2 regions of the Stenotrophomonas bentonitica genome follow, and region 2 is predicted to be linked to the other one. Evidence: riboswitches for the same ligand, from Rfam matches in the RefSeq annotation. Region 2 holds a riboswitch; the other holds the start of a gene.
The links. Region 2 has a riboswitch for cobalamin ahead of metE (5-methyltetrahydropteroyltriglutamate--homocysteine S-methyltransferase). Riboswitches for the same ligand answer to the same signal wherever they lie in the genome.
Positions count from the first base shown of each region.

Region 1: it holds a riboswitch for cobalamin, as region 2 does, so the genes downstream of both, btuB (TonB-dependent vitamin B12 receptor) here and metE (5-methyltetrahydropteroyltriglutamate--homocysteine S-methyltransferase) in region 2, are expected to answer to the same signal.

Region 1 covers NZ_JAAZUH010000003.1:258,841-266,340, reverse strand. Annotated here, with positions in the region: gene gph (phosphoglycolate phosphatase) at 289-939, shown strand; gene btuB (TonB-dependent vitamin B12 receptor) at 1,008-2,849, opposite strand; cobalamin riboswitch at 2,908-3,133, opposite strand; gene HGB51_RS17110 (histidine phosphatase family protein) at 3,215-3,796, shown strand; gene HGB51_RS17105 (TfoX/Sxy family protein) at 3,866-4,231, opposite strand; gene HGB51_RS17100 (GAF domain-containing protein) at 4,228-4,710, opposite strand; gene bioD (dethiobiotin synthase) at 4,807-5,490, shown strand; gene msrA (peptide-methionine (S)-S-oxide reductase MsrA) at 5,498-6,235, opposite strand; gene HGB51_RS17085 (cytochrome c biogenesis protein DipZ) at 6,250-7,500, opposite strand, start outside.
Region 2 covers NZ_JAAZUH010000004.1:370,372-377,871, forward strand. Annotated here, with positions in the region: gene HGB51_RS19430 (nicotinamidase) at 1-3, opposite strand, end outside; gene metE (5-methyltetrahydropteroyltriglutamate--homocysteine S-methyltransferase) at 90-2,387, opposite strand; cobalamin riboswitch at 2,599-2,832, opposite strand; gene HGB51_RS19440 (hypothetical protein) at 2,932-3,711, shown strand; gene HGB51_RS19445 (sigma-70 family RNA polymerase sigma factor) at 3,782-4,351, shown strand; gene HGB51_RS19450 (anti-sigma factor) at 4,348-5,121, shown strand; gene HGB51_RS19455 (acyl-CoA desaturase) at 5,215-6,174, shown strand; gene HGB51_RS19460 (NAD(P)/FAD-dependent oxidoreductase) at 6,176-7,456, shown strand; gene HGB51_RS19465 (DUF1365 domain-containing protein) at 7,453-7,500, shown strand, end outside.

The sequences.
Region 1 (7,500 bases), on a different contig from region 2:
GGGGCGACGTCCGTAGCGGGGGAGGAAGGCCAGCTTATGCCTGTGTGATCGGGGGAACACCCCCGGCAGTGGGCCGATTCGTTGCACGGATGGAGGGAGTGCGGTGGCGGCGACGTGTACGGGGCCGTTCGGCACCGCGTGGGACACGCATGGCGTGTCGCTACGCACCATGTCCGCGTAGCGACACGCCATGCGTGTCCCACGGCATGCCCGCCCCACGGCATGCCCGCCCCAAGCGATCATCCATGCCCGCATTTACAATGAACGTTCCCCACGCAAGGCAACCCCGTGTCCTATCCCTACCCGCTGGTCATCTTCGACCTCGACGGCACCCTCGTCGACAGCGCGCCTGACATCGCCGAAGCCCTCAACCGCACCCTGGAAGACTGGAACCTGCCGCGCGTGCCCGAAGCCACGGTGCTGACCTGGATCGGCGACGGCGTGCGCCGGCTGGTGGAACAGGCCTTCACCGCCGCCAACAGCGACATCGACCTTGCCAAGGTCATGCCCGGCTTCATGCGCCACTACGAGGCCTGCCTGCTGCGCAGCCCGCGCCTGTTCGACGGGGTGGTGCCGGCGCTGCAGGCACTGCAGGCCCGCAACGTTCCGCTGGCGATCTGCACCAACAAACCGGTGGCGATGGTCGGCCCGCTGCTCGCGCACCTGGGCGTGCAGGACTATTTCGCGAAGGTGCTCGGCGGCGACTCGCTTCCCGAACGCAAGCCCAGCGGCGACCCGCTGCGGCACATCGCAGCCGCGTTCAACGTCGCGCCCGAAGCGGCGCTGATGGTCGGCGACTCGATCACCGATTACCGCGCCGCCGTCGACGCGCGCATGCCGGTCGCACTGGTGCGCTACGGCTACCCGCGCGGCCTGGACCTGGAAAACGTAGAAGCAGTAGCGGTGATGGACAACCTGCAGGAACTGCTGCAACTGTAGTGCCGGCCGCCGGCCGGCTCCACGTAGACCCGGCCGGCACCTCACGATGCCGGCCACTGCAAACCGCCTTACTTCGGCTGGTACCGCACGCTCAACCGGTACTCACGCCCCGGCTGGTTGAACCACGCCACGGTCTCGTAATCGCGGTCGAACAGATTGCTCACCCGACCCAGCACCGACCAGTCGCGGCTGATCGCATACTCCAGGCGCAGGTCCACGGTGCCATACCCGGCCAGGCGCACCGTGTCGTCGGCGTTGTCATACCTCTTGCCCGAACCGGTCGCGGTGACGCCGGCGCGGAAGTCGCCGAAGCGGCGGTCGATATCCAGCCGCGCGGTGTCCTGCGCACGGCGCGCCAGCCAGTTGTCGAACTGCGCGCTGCCGTCGGTGCGGTTGCGCGGGTCGGTGTGGCTCAGCTGCGCGTTGACATCGAACCCGGCAAACGTGACGAAACCGGTCAGCTCCGCACCTCGAATACGCGCCTTTTCCACCTGCGACATCATGAAGGTGGTGGCGTCATAGGTGATCAGGTCGTCGATGCGGGTTTCATACACATCCAGCCCCCAACGCCAGCCGTCGCCCTGCTGGGCAACGCCGAGGTTGGCGCTCTTCGACTTCTCCGGGTCCAGGCCCGGCACACCGCTCCACGGGTCGTACAGGTCGCTGAAGGTAGGGGCCTTGAACGCGGTGCCGTAGCTCGCGTTCAAACGGAAGCCGCGCGCCAGGTCCATGCCCCAGCCCAGGCTGCCGGTGGTGTGGTTACCGAACTGCTCGTTGTCGTCGTTGCGCAGGCTGGCCTGCAGCTGGTGCGCGCCGAAGCGGCCCTGGTACTGAACGAACACGCCGGTGTTGTCGCGGCTGTCGACCAGATACCCGGCGCTGCTGCCGTCCAGGTTGTCCTGGCTCCAGTCCACGCCGGCGCTGAGCAGCTGGCCCTCGGCGAGGCCCACGTCGGCCTGCACCGAGGCGCTGTCGCGGTGGGTCTGCGCCGCGCCCAGCCAGGTGCTGTCGTTGTAGTTGTCCGACTCGTTGTCGGCGCGGCCGACGTTGGCGGTCAGGGTGAAGCGCTCGCTCGGCGTGTACCGGACCTTGCCGCCCAGCACCTGCTGCAGCGTTTCCGAATAGTTGTAGTAACCGTCGTAGTGGTTCTCGCCTTCGGCGCGCAGCGCGGTGCCTTCCACCTGCAGCGTGTCGGTCAGCGAATAACCACCGCGCAGGCTCATCGAAAGATTGCGGTAGCCGTCGCGGTCGGGCTCGTCGGCGCCACAGCCGGCGAAGGTGGCGGCATCGCCACGGCAGGCGTTGATGCCGTCGGTGTGCTGGTAGGCGATGTCGGTGCCGAACCAGCCGCGCGCGCCGGTGCCGCCGAAGCCGCCACTGGCTTCACGCAGGCCGTTGCTGCCACCGCCCAGCTGCAGGTGCGGGGCGAACTCGCCGGCATTACGGCGGGTGAAGATCTGGATCACGCCACCGATCGCGTCGGCGCCGTACAGGCTGGACTGCGGGCCGCGCACGATCTCCACGCGTTCGATCTGCGCCAGCGGCAGGTCCTGCAGCATGGCCAGGCCGAGGTCGCCGGTGTTGATGCGTACGCCGTCGACCAGCACCAGGGTGTGGGCCGAGTTGGTGCCGCGCAGGAACAGCGAGCTCTGCTTGCCCAGCCCGCCGCTGTTGTTGATGTTGATGCCGGCGCGGCCGCGCAGCAGGTCCTGCAGCGACGGCGCCTGGCTGCGCTCGATCTCGGCGCGGTCGATCACCTGCGCCGGCGAGATGCTGTCGTGCAGGGCGATCGGGGTGCGGGTGGCGGTGACCAGGATCGGGTCCAGCGCGGCGGCATCGTCCTGTGCGGCGGCCAGCAGCGGCAATGCCGCGAGAACGGCAAGGGAAAGCGTTTGGATCTGCAGCTTCATCATTGACTCCATGCACCGCGCACGCCCGCGCGGCAAAGGTGGGGGCGGGGTCGCGTCGCAACCCGTCGTCTTCCAGGCCGGTCTCCGGACTTGCGGGCCGATGGCATGCCATCGCACCAGGCGCCTTCCCATGCACGAGCACAGTGGCGTATTGCCTGGCTTTTCCACGCTTACCGTTGCGGGGGCAGTGCCGGACTGGCAGCAGGCAGGACCTGTTGCGTCACCGGCTTCCCGTTTCAACCTGCCGGCATGCGCCGCAGGTCACCTGAAAGTGCGCGCAGTGTAGAGCAAACCTTTGCGCCTGGCCCAGTGCAGTGGCGCGACCGGTTAGAATGCGCCTCGCTTTTTGCAGGGGTGCCGCACCAATGATCCTGGACCTGATCCGGCACGCCGCCACCGGTCGCGACGACCATCTGGACGGACGCACCGACCCAGCGTTGGAGGCCGGCAGCACCGAGGCGCTGTGCGAGCGTTATGCGGAGCTGGCGTGGGAGCGCGTGCTGTGCTCCCCGCGCCAGCGTGCTGTCGGCACCGCCGAGGCGCTGGCAATGCCGCGTGGATTGGACGTGGAGCCTGACGAGGAATGGGAAGAGCTGGATTTCGGCGACTGGGACGGCCAGGCGCTGGACGCACTGCCGATGCAGGCGCTGTCGGCCTTCCATCTGGATCCGCATACCAACCCGCCACCGCATGGCGAGAGTTGGGGCCATTTCGAGCGCCGCATCGCGCGTGCGCTGCACCGCCTGCTCGATGAACCCGATGCCGTGCCGACCGTGGTGGTCAGCTATGGCGGCCCGCTGCGCATGGTGCTCTCGCAGGTCTGCGGCCTGCCGATGGCGATGTGCTGGGCCCTGCGCATAGACCACGGCACCCGCGTGCGGCTGCGCATCGAGCGCGGGGAAGAAGGGCTGTGGGGAGAACTCCTCGAGCTCCAGCAACCGGGGTAGAGCCACGCCCTGCGTGGCTGCGCGCGGTGCCGGGGTCACGCAGCCACGCAGGGCGTGGCTCTACCGGATCTACGCTCGTTCGTCGTCATCCGAAACGAATGGCGCATCATCTCTGTCGTCATCACTGACCATGCTGCGCTCATACACCGGCCCAGACGCCGGCCCCGCCTTCTTCAGCGGATTGTCGGCAATGATCGCCTCGTACTCCGCCACCAGCGCGGTACGTCGCGCTTCCGGCAATTCCTGCCAATGGCAGTCCTGCAACGCGCCTTCCAGCGAATACAGCAGGTTGAGGCTGGGCTTGAACCCGGCGCGGCGCACTTTCACGAACGCGCCCACCGCTCCGGCGGCGGCCAGGTCCTCGGCGGTGCGCAGACCGACCTGGCGCAGCCAGGCTGCACTCTTGGGGCCGATGTTGCGCAGCTTCGCGCTCATCCCAATGCCTCGACGAACACCGCGGCAATCGCTTCCAGGCCCGCCTGGTCCTCAGCGTCGAATCGCGACAGCACCGGGCTGTCCAGGTCGAACACGCCGACCAGGGTGTCGCCCTTGAACAGCGGCACCACCAGTTCCGAGCGCGAGGCCGAATCGCAGGCGATGTGGCCCGGGAACGCGTCCACGTCCTCGATGCGCTGGGTCACCCGCTGCGTCGCAGCCGCCCCGCACACGCCCTTGCTGAGCGGAATGCGCACGCAGGCCGGCAGGCCCTGGAACGGGCCGACCACCAGTTCGGTGCCGTCGTAGAAATAGAAACCCACCCAGTTCAGCTGCGGCAGGGCGTGGTAGACCAGCGCCGACAGGTTGGCGGCATTGGCGATGCGGTCGCGTTCCCCGTGCACCAGGGCGCGGGCCTGGGCCAGCAGCTGGCCGTACTGTTCCGGCTTGCTGCCGGTGAGCGTGGTGGTATCGAACATGGCCGCAGTCTAGCAAGCGGGGCCCGGAACCGGGCCGCCGGGCGCGGAACGCTGCGGTGCCGGTGATAATGCAGGCCCCTGTTCATCGGTCCGGCCATGTCCCCGTCCGCGCTTCCGCCAGCCTTTTACGTCACCGGCACCGACACCGGCATCGGCAAGACCTTCAGCAGCTGCGCCCTGCTGCACGCCCTCCGCCAGCGCGGTCAACGCGCGGTAGGCATGAAGCCGGTCGCCAGCGGCTGTGAAGACACCGCCGAAGGCCTGCGCAACGAAGACGCGACCGCGCTGCTCGCCGCCAGCCTGCCCAGCCCGGCCTACGCCGACCTCAATCCCTACGCGTTGCCGCTGCCCCTGGCGCCCGAGCTGGCTGCCGCCGCAGCCGGGGTCACCCTGTCGCTTGCGCCGATCGAGGCCGCCTTCGCCCGGCTAAGCGCCCAGGCCGACACGGTGGTGGTGGAAGGCGTGGGCGGCTGGCTGGCGCCGCTCTCGACCACGCTGGACCAGTCGCACCTGGTGCACGCGCTGCAGCTGCCGGTGGTGATGGTGGTGGGCCTGCGGCTGGGCTGCCTGAACCATGCGCGGCTGACCGCGCAGGCCATCGCAGCCAGCGGCGCGACCTGCATCGGCTGGATCGCCAATGAAGTCGACCCGCAGATGGAGCGCATCGACGACAACGTCGAACTGCTGCGCGCGCGCCTGCCGCTGCCGTTCTGGGGGCGCCTGCCGTACGCGCCGGGCGCGGACCCGGCGCAGCTGGCCCGCCACCTGCTGCCAGGCTGAGCGGCTTTCAGCGCACCGACAGCGTCGACACCAGCCGCGGCTTCTCGCGGTACAGCTGCGGGTACATGCGCTGCAGCGCCGCCACCTTGGGCTGGTCGTTGATGCGGATGTACAGCGACTCCGGGTGCAGGGTGAGGTAGTTCTGGTGGTAGCCCTCGGCCGCCTGGAACGGCTTGCCGCCATCGACCGTGGTCACCACCGGCGCTGTATACGCGCGTGCCTGCTGCAGCTGCGCGATATACGCTTTGGTGGCATCGCGCTGTGCGGCATCGTCGGCATACACCGCCGAGCGGTACTGGGTGCCGCGGTCCGGGCCCTGGCGGTTGAGCTGGGTGGGGTCGTGCACCACCGAGAAGAACACCTGCATCAGCTGGCCATAGCTCACCTGGCTGGGGTCGTAGGTGACCTGCACCGCCTCGGCATGGCCGGTACCGCCGCTGCTGACCCGCGCGTAGTTGGCATCGGCCCTACTGCCGCCGATGTAGCCGGACACCGCGTTGTCCACGCCCTTGATGTGCTGGAACACGCCCTGCACGCCCCAGAAGCAGCCACCGGCGAACACCACCTGGGCACGTCTGCCCGGCAGCTTCGGATCGGCCGCGCCGCTCGGCGCCGGCACCGCGACCACCTTCTCGACGCCTGCGGCATACGCCGGCCGATCCAGGTTCAACACGGCGGTGATGGTGAGCGTGGCGATCACGGCGGCGATGCCGCCGGCCACCAGTTTGTCTACGGAAAGTCGCATGGGTCTCTCCTGGTTCAACCGAAGGTAAAGGCGTAGGCGTGCACGCCGGGGTCGAGGAACTCGATCTCGAAGGTGCGTTCGCCGACATCGCCGTCCTGGCGGATCAACTGGTACAGGCGGTGTTCCTTCACTTCGCCGCTGCCATCGGCGCTCACGTCGCCACCGGCCGCCGCGCCTGGCGCCTGGCCATCCACGCGCACGCGGAAGCGCACCGGCTTGCCGTCTTCACCGGGGGCCAGCACCAGGTGCAGGTCACGCGCATGGAAGCGGAACGCGATGCGCCCGCCGGCGCGCTGCAGCTGCGCGTCCTCGTCGCCCACCGTCCAGTTCCCGGCCAGCGCCCACTGGTTCAGGGCCAGCGACGGCGGCACCACGTAATCAGCAGGCTGGTCGTTGCGCTGCCCACCGGGCGAAGCGAAGTTCTCCGCACGCGCATGGCCCAGATAGGTCTCCGGCGATTTCAGGTTGCGCATGTCGGCCTGGCGCTCCACGCCTTCGCGCGGGGATGCGGCTGCCATGGCCATGGCCTGCGCCGGTTCGTCGGGCAGGGTGGCACCGTTCTCGCGCAGCAGCTGGCGGATGATCTGCTCGGACTGCCGGTAGTTGCCTTCGCCGAAATGGTGCGCGCGGATCTGGCCCTTGCCGTCGATGAAGTAGTGCGCCGGCCAGTAGCGGTTGTTGAAGCCGCGCCAGATCGCGAAGTCGTTGTCGATCGCCACCGGGTAGGTGATCTTCAATTCGTCCACCGCGCCCATCACGTTGCGCAGGTTGCGTTCGAAGGCGAACTCCGGCGCGTGCACGCCGATCACCACCAGGCCCTGGTCGCGGTAGCGCTGTTCCCACTCGCGCACGTAGGGCAGGGCGCGCAGGCAGTTGATGCAGGAGTAGGTCCAGAAATCGACCAGCACCACCTTGCCGCGCAGCCCTTCGGCGCTCAGCGGCGGGCTGTTGAGCCAGCCGGTGGCGCCGGCCAGCGAGGGCAGTGTGCCTTCCACTGGCAGCGGCGCACCGTCTGGTGCATCGGCAGCGCGCATCATCATCGCCGGGCCGGCGTCGGGCGCCTGGCCGGGCAGGGTGTCGAGCAGGCCCTGTTCCAGCTTTGCGGTACTGACCGTGGAAAGACGGGTCAGCACGCCGGTATCCCAGCCCATTGCGATGGCGACCACCGCCAGCAACGCGGCTACACCGAGGCCTCGGCGGATCCATTCACCGGCCCCCAGGCGCTGCTTTAGCGCGGTGAACACCCGCCCACCGATCCAGATCGC
Region 2 (7,500 bases):
CATGGCATGCGTCATTCGGGTGGGGTGCCCCAGTCTAGCGGACACCCCGCCGCCATAAAGACGGCGGGGCTCGATCAACGCAACCGCACTCAGGCGGCGTTGGCGTCCGCCGTCTCATCGCGCAACTGCCGTGCCGCAGCCACCAGCGCTTCCAGCGCCGCCCGGGTCTCCGGCCAGCCACGGGTTTTCAAGCCGCAATCCGGGTTCACCCAGATCTGCTCCGGCCGCAGCACCTCGGCGGCCTTGCGCAGCAGCGACAGCATCTCTTCCTTGTCCGGTACGCGCGGAGAATGGATGTCGTACACACCCGGCCCGATCTCGTTCGGGTACTGGAACTTCACGAACGCATCCAGCAGCTCCATCCGCGAGCGCGAGGTTTCAATCGAGATCACGTCGGCGTCCATCGCCGCCACCGAGTGGATGATGTCGTTGAACTCGGAGTAGCACATGTGGGTGTGGATCTGGGTGGCGTCCCGCACGCCGCTGGCGCTGATCCGGAACGCTTCCACCGCCCAGTCCAGGTACTCGCGCCATTGCGCACGGCGCAGCGGCAGGCCTTCGCGGATCGCCGGTTCGTCGATCTGGATCACGCCGATGCCAGCCGCTTCCAGGTCCAGCACCTCATCTCGAAGTGCCAGTGCGATCTGCCGGCAGGTATCGGCACGTGCCTGGTCGTCGCGCACGAACGACCACTGCAGCACCGTCACCGGCCCGGTCAGCATGCCCTTCATCGGCCGGTCGGTCAGCGATTGCGCGTACTGCGACCAGCGCACCGTCATCGGCTGCGGGCGGCTCACATCGCCGTAAATCACCGGTGGCTTCACGCAGCGCGAGCCATAGCTCTGCACCCAACCGTTCTTGGTGAAAGCGAAGCCTTCCAGCTGCTCGCCGAAGTACTCCACCATGTCGTTGCGCTCGAACTCGCCATGCACCAGCACGTCCAGCCCGATCTGTTCCTGGATGCGCACGCAGTGTTCGGTCTGGCTGGCGAGGAAGGCGTCGTAGTCTGCGTCGGAAAGCGTGCCGGACTTGTTGCGGGCGCGCGCCTCGCGCACTTCCAGCGTCTGCGGGAACGAGCCAATGGTGGTGGTGGGGTAGCGCGGCAGCTTCAGTGCGGCCGCCTGCGCCAGGTGGCGCTGCGGGTAACGGCTATGGCGCTGCGCATCTGCTGCGGTCAGTGCGGAAAGACGCGCGGCCACCGCAGGGTTGTGCACGCGCGGCGAGCGGCGGCGCGATTCAATGCGCTCGCGCGAAGATGCCAGTGCCGCTTCGGCGCGTGCCGGCGCGTCGATGGCGTCGGCCAGTACGCGCAGTTCGCCCAGCTTCTGCTTCGAGAACGCCAGCCAGCCACGCAGTTCGTCGTCCAGCTTCTTCTCGTGGTCCAGGTCGACGGGGGTGTGCAGCAGCGAACACGAAGGCGCCAGCCACAGGCAGTCGCTGCCCAGCTGCCCATGCGTGTAGCGCGCCAGCACCAGCGCATTGTCCAGATGGGTGCGCCAGATGTTGCGGCCGTTGACCAGACCTGCCGAGAGCACGCGGCCAGCGGGCAGTGCCTTGATGACCGCATCCAGCTGTTCCGGTGCACGCACCAGATCCACGTGCAGGCCATCCACCGGCAGCGAGGCGGCCAGTTCCAGGTTGTCGTCCAGCGCGCCGAAGTAGGTGGCCACCAGCACCTTGGGGCGTGCAGCTTTGGCCAGCACTGCATACGCGCGGGTGATCGCGGCGCGGGCTTCCGGGCTGAGGTCCTGCACCAGCGCCGGCTCATCCAGCTGCACCCACTGCGCGCCGGCCGCCTGCAGCTGGCCCAGCAGCTCCACGTACACCGGCAGCAGCGCATCCAGCAGGTCCAGCGCCGGGCTGCCATCCACGGTCTTGGACAGCAGCAGGAAGGTCACCGGGCCAATCAGCACCGGGCGGGTTTCAATGCCCAGCGCCTTGGCTTGGCGGTACTCGGCCAGCGGCTTGTCGCCGCGCAGGGCGAAGCCTTGGCCGGCCTGCAGTTCGGGCACCAGGTAGTGGTAGTTGGTATCGAACCACTTGGTCATTTCCAGCGCATGCAGATCCACGCCATCGCGCTGCAGGCCGCGCGCCATCGCGAAGTAGCCGGTAAGCGGATCGGCGTCGGCCAGTGCGCGGTAGCGGGCCGGAATGGCGTCGAACAGGAAGGCGGCATCCAGCACCTGGTCGTACAGGCTGAAGTCGTTGCTGGGCGGAACGTCCACCCCGGCATCGCGCTGCAGCTGCCAGTGCGTGGCACGCAGTCCGGCGGCGGTGTCCAACAGAGAAGCGGCGCTGCTGTGGCCCGACCAGAACGCTTCCAGTGCGCGCTTGAGCTCGCGTTTGGCGCCGATGCGGGGGAAGCCCAGATTGGTAACAGTGGTCATGAAACGTATCCTCATTGCGTAGGCATTGAGGAACGAAGGAACTGCGCGGCCCGCACGCCATTGCTGCCGTGCCCGCCCCGCCAGCGACCTTCGCCCCCGCGGGCGAACCGGATGCCACGAAGCGGACGCACGGGGGCAGCGCCCTGCACTGTGCAAGGCGTCAGGCCCCGGCAACCTCCCCGCGGACGTTCCAGGTCGAATCAGAGGACGGTCGTGTCCTCCGGCCGGGGCCGGTATTCGGGCTGATGGACACGGGCGCGAACGCCCACCTACTCCCTGCCGCTTCCCAGGCTGCAAAGCCCAGTGCTGTTGGCAGGTGTCGTTTCCATTCACCGCTGCGGGGCAGCTCCGGAATGGGTGCACAAGGCACCGGCACCGGATTCCCGTTTAAACCCATCCCTTCATCGGCATGAAGAGATGGATACCTTCGGCGAGCACAAGGTAGGCCGATTGGGGGATGGGGTCAAGGGGAGGAGACTTATGCCACTGCATCCGCCGCGCCGCTTCCCCCGTATCTCTCCACGACCTCCCTCTGGAAACGGGCATGCGCCGCTCATTCACATTTCCTGCCGAGCTGCTTCTGCTGCTGTGTCCGCTGTTGGCCGGTGCCGAAACCGTCCAGCGCCAGGAAGGGCGCGCGTTCTCTGCCGAGGGGAACACGCTGCTCTACCGCGAAACCCATTGGCTGCAGGGCCCGCCCAACGCGCAGTCGCGGCTGGTGCTGTACCGCTGCGCTGATGGGCGGCCGTTCGCGCGCAAATGGATGACCCCGCAGGGCAGCGCGCAGACGCCGGACTTCAGCCTGGAAGATGGCCGTGACGGCTATCAGGAAGGCGTGCGCGGAAGTGGCGCGTCACGCACGGTGTACCTGCGTAGCTCCGCTGCAGCCGCGCCAGTCAGCCGCACGCTCACAGTCCCACCCGATGCCGTGGTCGACGCCGGTTTCGACGCAGCCGTGCGCGGCCACTGGGCCACCCTGCGCGACGGCAAGCCGGTGGCGTTCCAGTTCGTGTTGCCCAGCCGCCAACGCCTGGTGCCGCTGAAGCTGCAGCGCACCGGTGCAACCACCTGGCAGGGCCAGCCTGCCCAGCAGCTACAGATGAAGCTGGACGCCTGGTTCGGCTTCGCAGTGCCAGCAGTGACTCTGGTCTACGCCAACGCCGACCAGCGCCTGCTGCAGTTCACCGGTACCGGCAACGTGCGTGACGCCAAGGGCCGCTACCCGCAGGTGCGCGTGGAGTTCCCCAGTGCGCCTGCCGCCGCCACTGCGGCTGAGCTTGCCACGGCGAGGGGGCAGGATCTGGTGAAGACATGCGACAGCTGAATACCCCCTTGCAGCCAGTCAAAAGAGCAACGACCATGCAGGCACGCGCCTTGCCGACACCGAGTTCTCGATGCCTGAGTTGGATGCTTCCGATACCGCCGCAGCAGCACGCCTCAACGGGCTGCTGGTCCAGGTGGCCAGTGGTGATCGCCAGGCCTTCGAGCAGGTCTACCAGCTCGCCTCCGGGCGCCTGTTCGCGATCTGCCTGCAGCTGCTGCGCGACCGCAACGACGCCGAAGACGTGCTGCAGGAGGTCTTCACCTCGGTCTGGAACAAGGCCGGGCAGTTCGATCCTGCCAAGGCCTCGGCCATGACCTGGCTCTCCATGACCGCCCGCCACCGCGCGATCGACCGCCTGCGCGCCGCGCCGCCGCGCGCGATGGACGACCTCTCGGTGATCGAGGACCTGCCCGACGGCGATGCACAGCCACCGCAGGCGGCCGAGCAGTCTTCGGACCGCGCGCGCCTGGCGCAGTGCCTGGAAACCCTTGAGAGCAAGCGCCGCGCGCTGATCCGCGCCGCGTTCCTGGACGGCTCCAGCTATGAAGAGCTGGCCCGCCGCATCGGTTCGCCGCTGGGCTCGGTGAAGAGCTGGATCCGGCGCGGCCTTGGCCAACTGCGGGTGTGCCTGGAACGATGAACATCCGCGACCTTCACGACGAATACGACGACGAACAGCCGCCCAGCGCAGACATCCTGGCCGGCGAGTACGTGCTGGGCGTGCACGACGCCGCCGAGCGCCGCCAGCTGGAACAGCGCATCGCCCAGGACCCGGGCTTTGCCCGCCTGGTCGAACAGTGGCAGAACCGGCTGGCGCCACTGCTGGACTCGTTCGGCAGCGAAGCAGTGCCGGCGCATGTATGGCCGCGCATCCGCGCCGCACTGGGCTGGCCGGCAGCGGTTGTGGCACCGAAACTCTGGCAGCGCACCGGCTTCTGGCAGGGCATGACCGCCCTGGCCGCGGCCCTGGCGCTGGTGGCGGTGTTCAACCGCCAGCCGCTGCAGGAACCCGCACCGGTTACCCCGGTCGCCGTCACCCCGGCACCGACTCCGGCCGAGCCGGAGCAGGCGACCAAGCCGGTCACCCCGCTGCTGCACGACGACGGCACGCCCGGCTGGCTGGCCTCGGTCGACAAGGCCCAGGGCAAGGTGTTGATGGTGCCGGTACCGGCCGCAGCCGATGCGGCAGGGCGCGCGCCGGAGCTGTGGCTGATCCCGGCCGGCGGTACGCCGCGCTCGCTGGGTCTGGTCTCGATCAACCGCGCCCATACCGTGGCGGTGCCCGAGGCGCTGCGTGATGTGCTGGTGAACGGCTCGATGCTGGCGATTACCCTGGAACCGGCAGGCGGTGCGCCGCAGGGCATTCCGACCGGTCCGATCATCGCCAAGGGCGACATCGCCAACCTGTAAGGCACACCCCTTCCGGAATTAATTTCGGAAGGGGTGCATCCAAACGCGGGTGGCCTGCGTATCTCCTGATGAACCAGTCAGGAGATGCGCGACATGCAGTCCCGTTCCACCCCCGAGCCCCCCGCCTGCGCGCCGCGCGGCCGCTGGGCCACCGTGCTGCGCTGGTTCGACACCGGTGCGAACGCGCCCGTGGCCGGCGCGGAAGGCAACCGCGTGGACTGGCTGCGGGCGATCCCGTTCGTGGCCATGCACCTGGCCTGCCTGGCGGTGATCTGGGTGGGCGTGTCCTGGGTGGCGGTGGGCGTGGCGCTGGCGCTGTATGCCGTGCGCATGTTCGCCATCACCGCGTTCTACCACCGCTACTTCGCACACCGCACCTTCCGCACCTCGCGCGTGGTGCAGTTCGTGTTCGCGGTGATCGGCGCCTCCAGCGTGCAGCGCGGTCCGCTGTGGTGGGCCGCGCATCACCGCAACCACCACCGCCACACCGAAACCGCGGCCGACCCGCATTCGCCCACCGTGCACGGCTTCTGGTGGAGCCACATGGGCTGGTTCCTCACCGCCGAAGGCTTCCGCACCGACTGGGCGCGCATACCCGACCTGGTGCGCTACCCGGAACTGCGCTGGCTGGACCGCTTCGACACGCTGGTGCCGGTGGCGCTGGCCGCCGCCCTGTTCGGGCTGGGCGCGCTGCTGGAGCGGGTGGCACCGGGGCTGGGCACCAGCGGCGGGCAGATGCTGGTCTGGGGCTTCTTCATCTCCACCGTGGTGCTGTTCCACGCCACCGTGACCATCAACTCGCTCGCCCACCGCTTCGGACGGCGCCGCTTCGCCACCGGTGACGACAGCCGCAACAACCTGTGGCTGGCGCTGCTCACCTTCGGCGAAGGCTGGCACAACAACCATCATTTCTTCCCGGGGACTGCGCGCCAGGGCTTCTACTGGTGGGAAGTGGACATCACCTGGTACGGGCTGCGCGCGATGGCCGCGCTGCGCCTGGTACGCGACCTCAAACCCGTGCCGGCCTGGGTGCTGGCCAAGGCGGAGCACTGACATGCGTATCGCCGTGATCGGATCGGGTATCGCCGGCTTGGCCAGCGCATGGTGGTTGAGCCAGCGCCACGAAGTGACTTTGTTTGAAGCCAACGACTACCTCGGCGGGCACACCCACACCCACCTGGTGCAGGTGGATGGCCGGCTGCAGTCGGTGGACACCGGCTTCATCGTGTTCAACCCGCAGAACTACCCGCTGTTGACCGCGCTGTTCAATGACCTGGGCGTGGCGTTCCAGCCCACCACCATGAGCTTCTCGGTACACAGCGAACGCAGCGGTGTGGAGTACAACGCCACCTCGCTGGACACCCTTTTCTGCCAGCGCCGCAACCTGGCTTCGCCGCGTTTCTGGGGCATGCTGCGCGACCTGCGCCGCTTCTATCGCGAGGCACCGAAGCTGCTGCGCAGTGGCGACGAAGGGCCTTCGCTGGGTGAGTTCCTGGATGCGGGCCGCTACGGCGGTGCTTTCATCCAGGAGCACCTGCTGCCGATGGCCTCGGCCCTGTGGTCGGCGCCCATCGCCAGCCTGGCGCACTTCCCGGCGCGCTACCTGGTGCAGTTCATGGCCAACCACCAGATGCTGCAGATCAGCGGGCGGCCGGAATGGCGCGTGGTCACCGGCGGTTCGGCACGCTACGTGGACGCGATGCGCCGGCGCTGGCGGGTACGTGAACGGCTGGAGTCGCGCGTGCTGGGTGTGGAGCGCCATGAACACGGCGTGCGCGTGCTCACCGCTGAGGGGCTGGAAGGCTTCGACCAGATGGTGCTCGCCTGCCACAGCGACCAGGCGCTGGCGCTGCTCTCCGACGCCGACCCGACCGAGCGCAGCGTGCTGGGCGCGATCAGCTACCAGCCCAACGAAGTGGTACTGCACACCGACGCCCGCCTGCTGCCGCGCAACCGCAAGGCGTGGGCCGCGTGGAATGCGCATGTGCCGCGCGATGCGATGGCGCCGTGCTCGGTCAGCTACTACATGAACGACCTGCAGGGCATCGACACCCCTTCGCCGCTGGTGGTCACGCTCAACCGTACCGGGGCGATCGCGCCGGACAAGATCCTGCGCACCATGCACTACTCCCACCCGGTGCACGACCACGAGATGGTCCGTGCGCAGGCGCGCTGGTCTGAAGTGCAGGGCCGCCGTCGTACCTGGTTCGCCGGTGCGTACTGGGGCTGGGGCTTCCACGAAGACGGCATCCGCAGCGCACGCCGGGTGGTGGATGCGCTGCAGTCGCTGGATGCCGAAACCTACTGGCCACTCTCGAAGGGCGTGCCGGCATGACCGCCAGCGCCATCTACCGTGGCCGCATGCAGCACCGTCGGCAC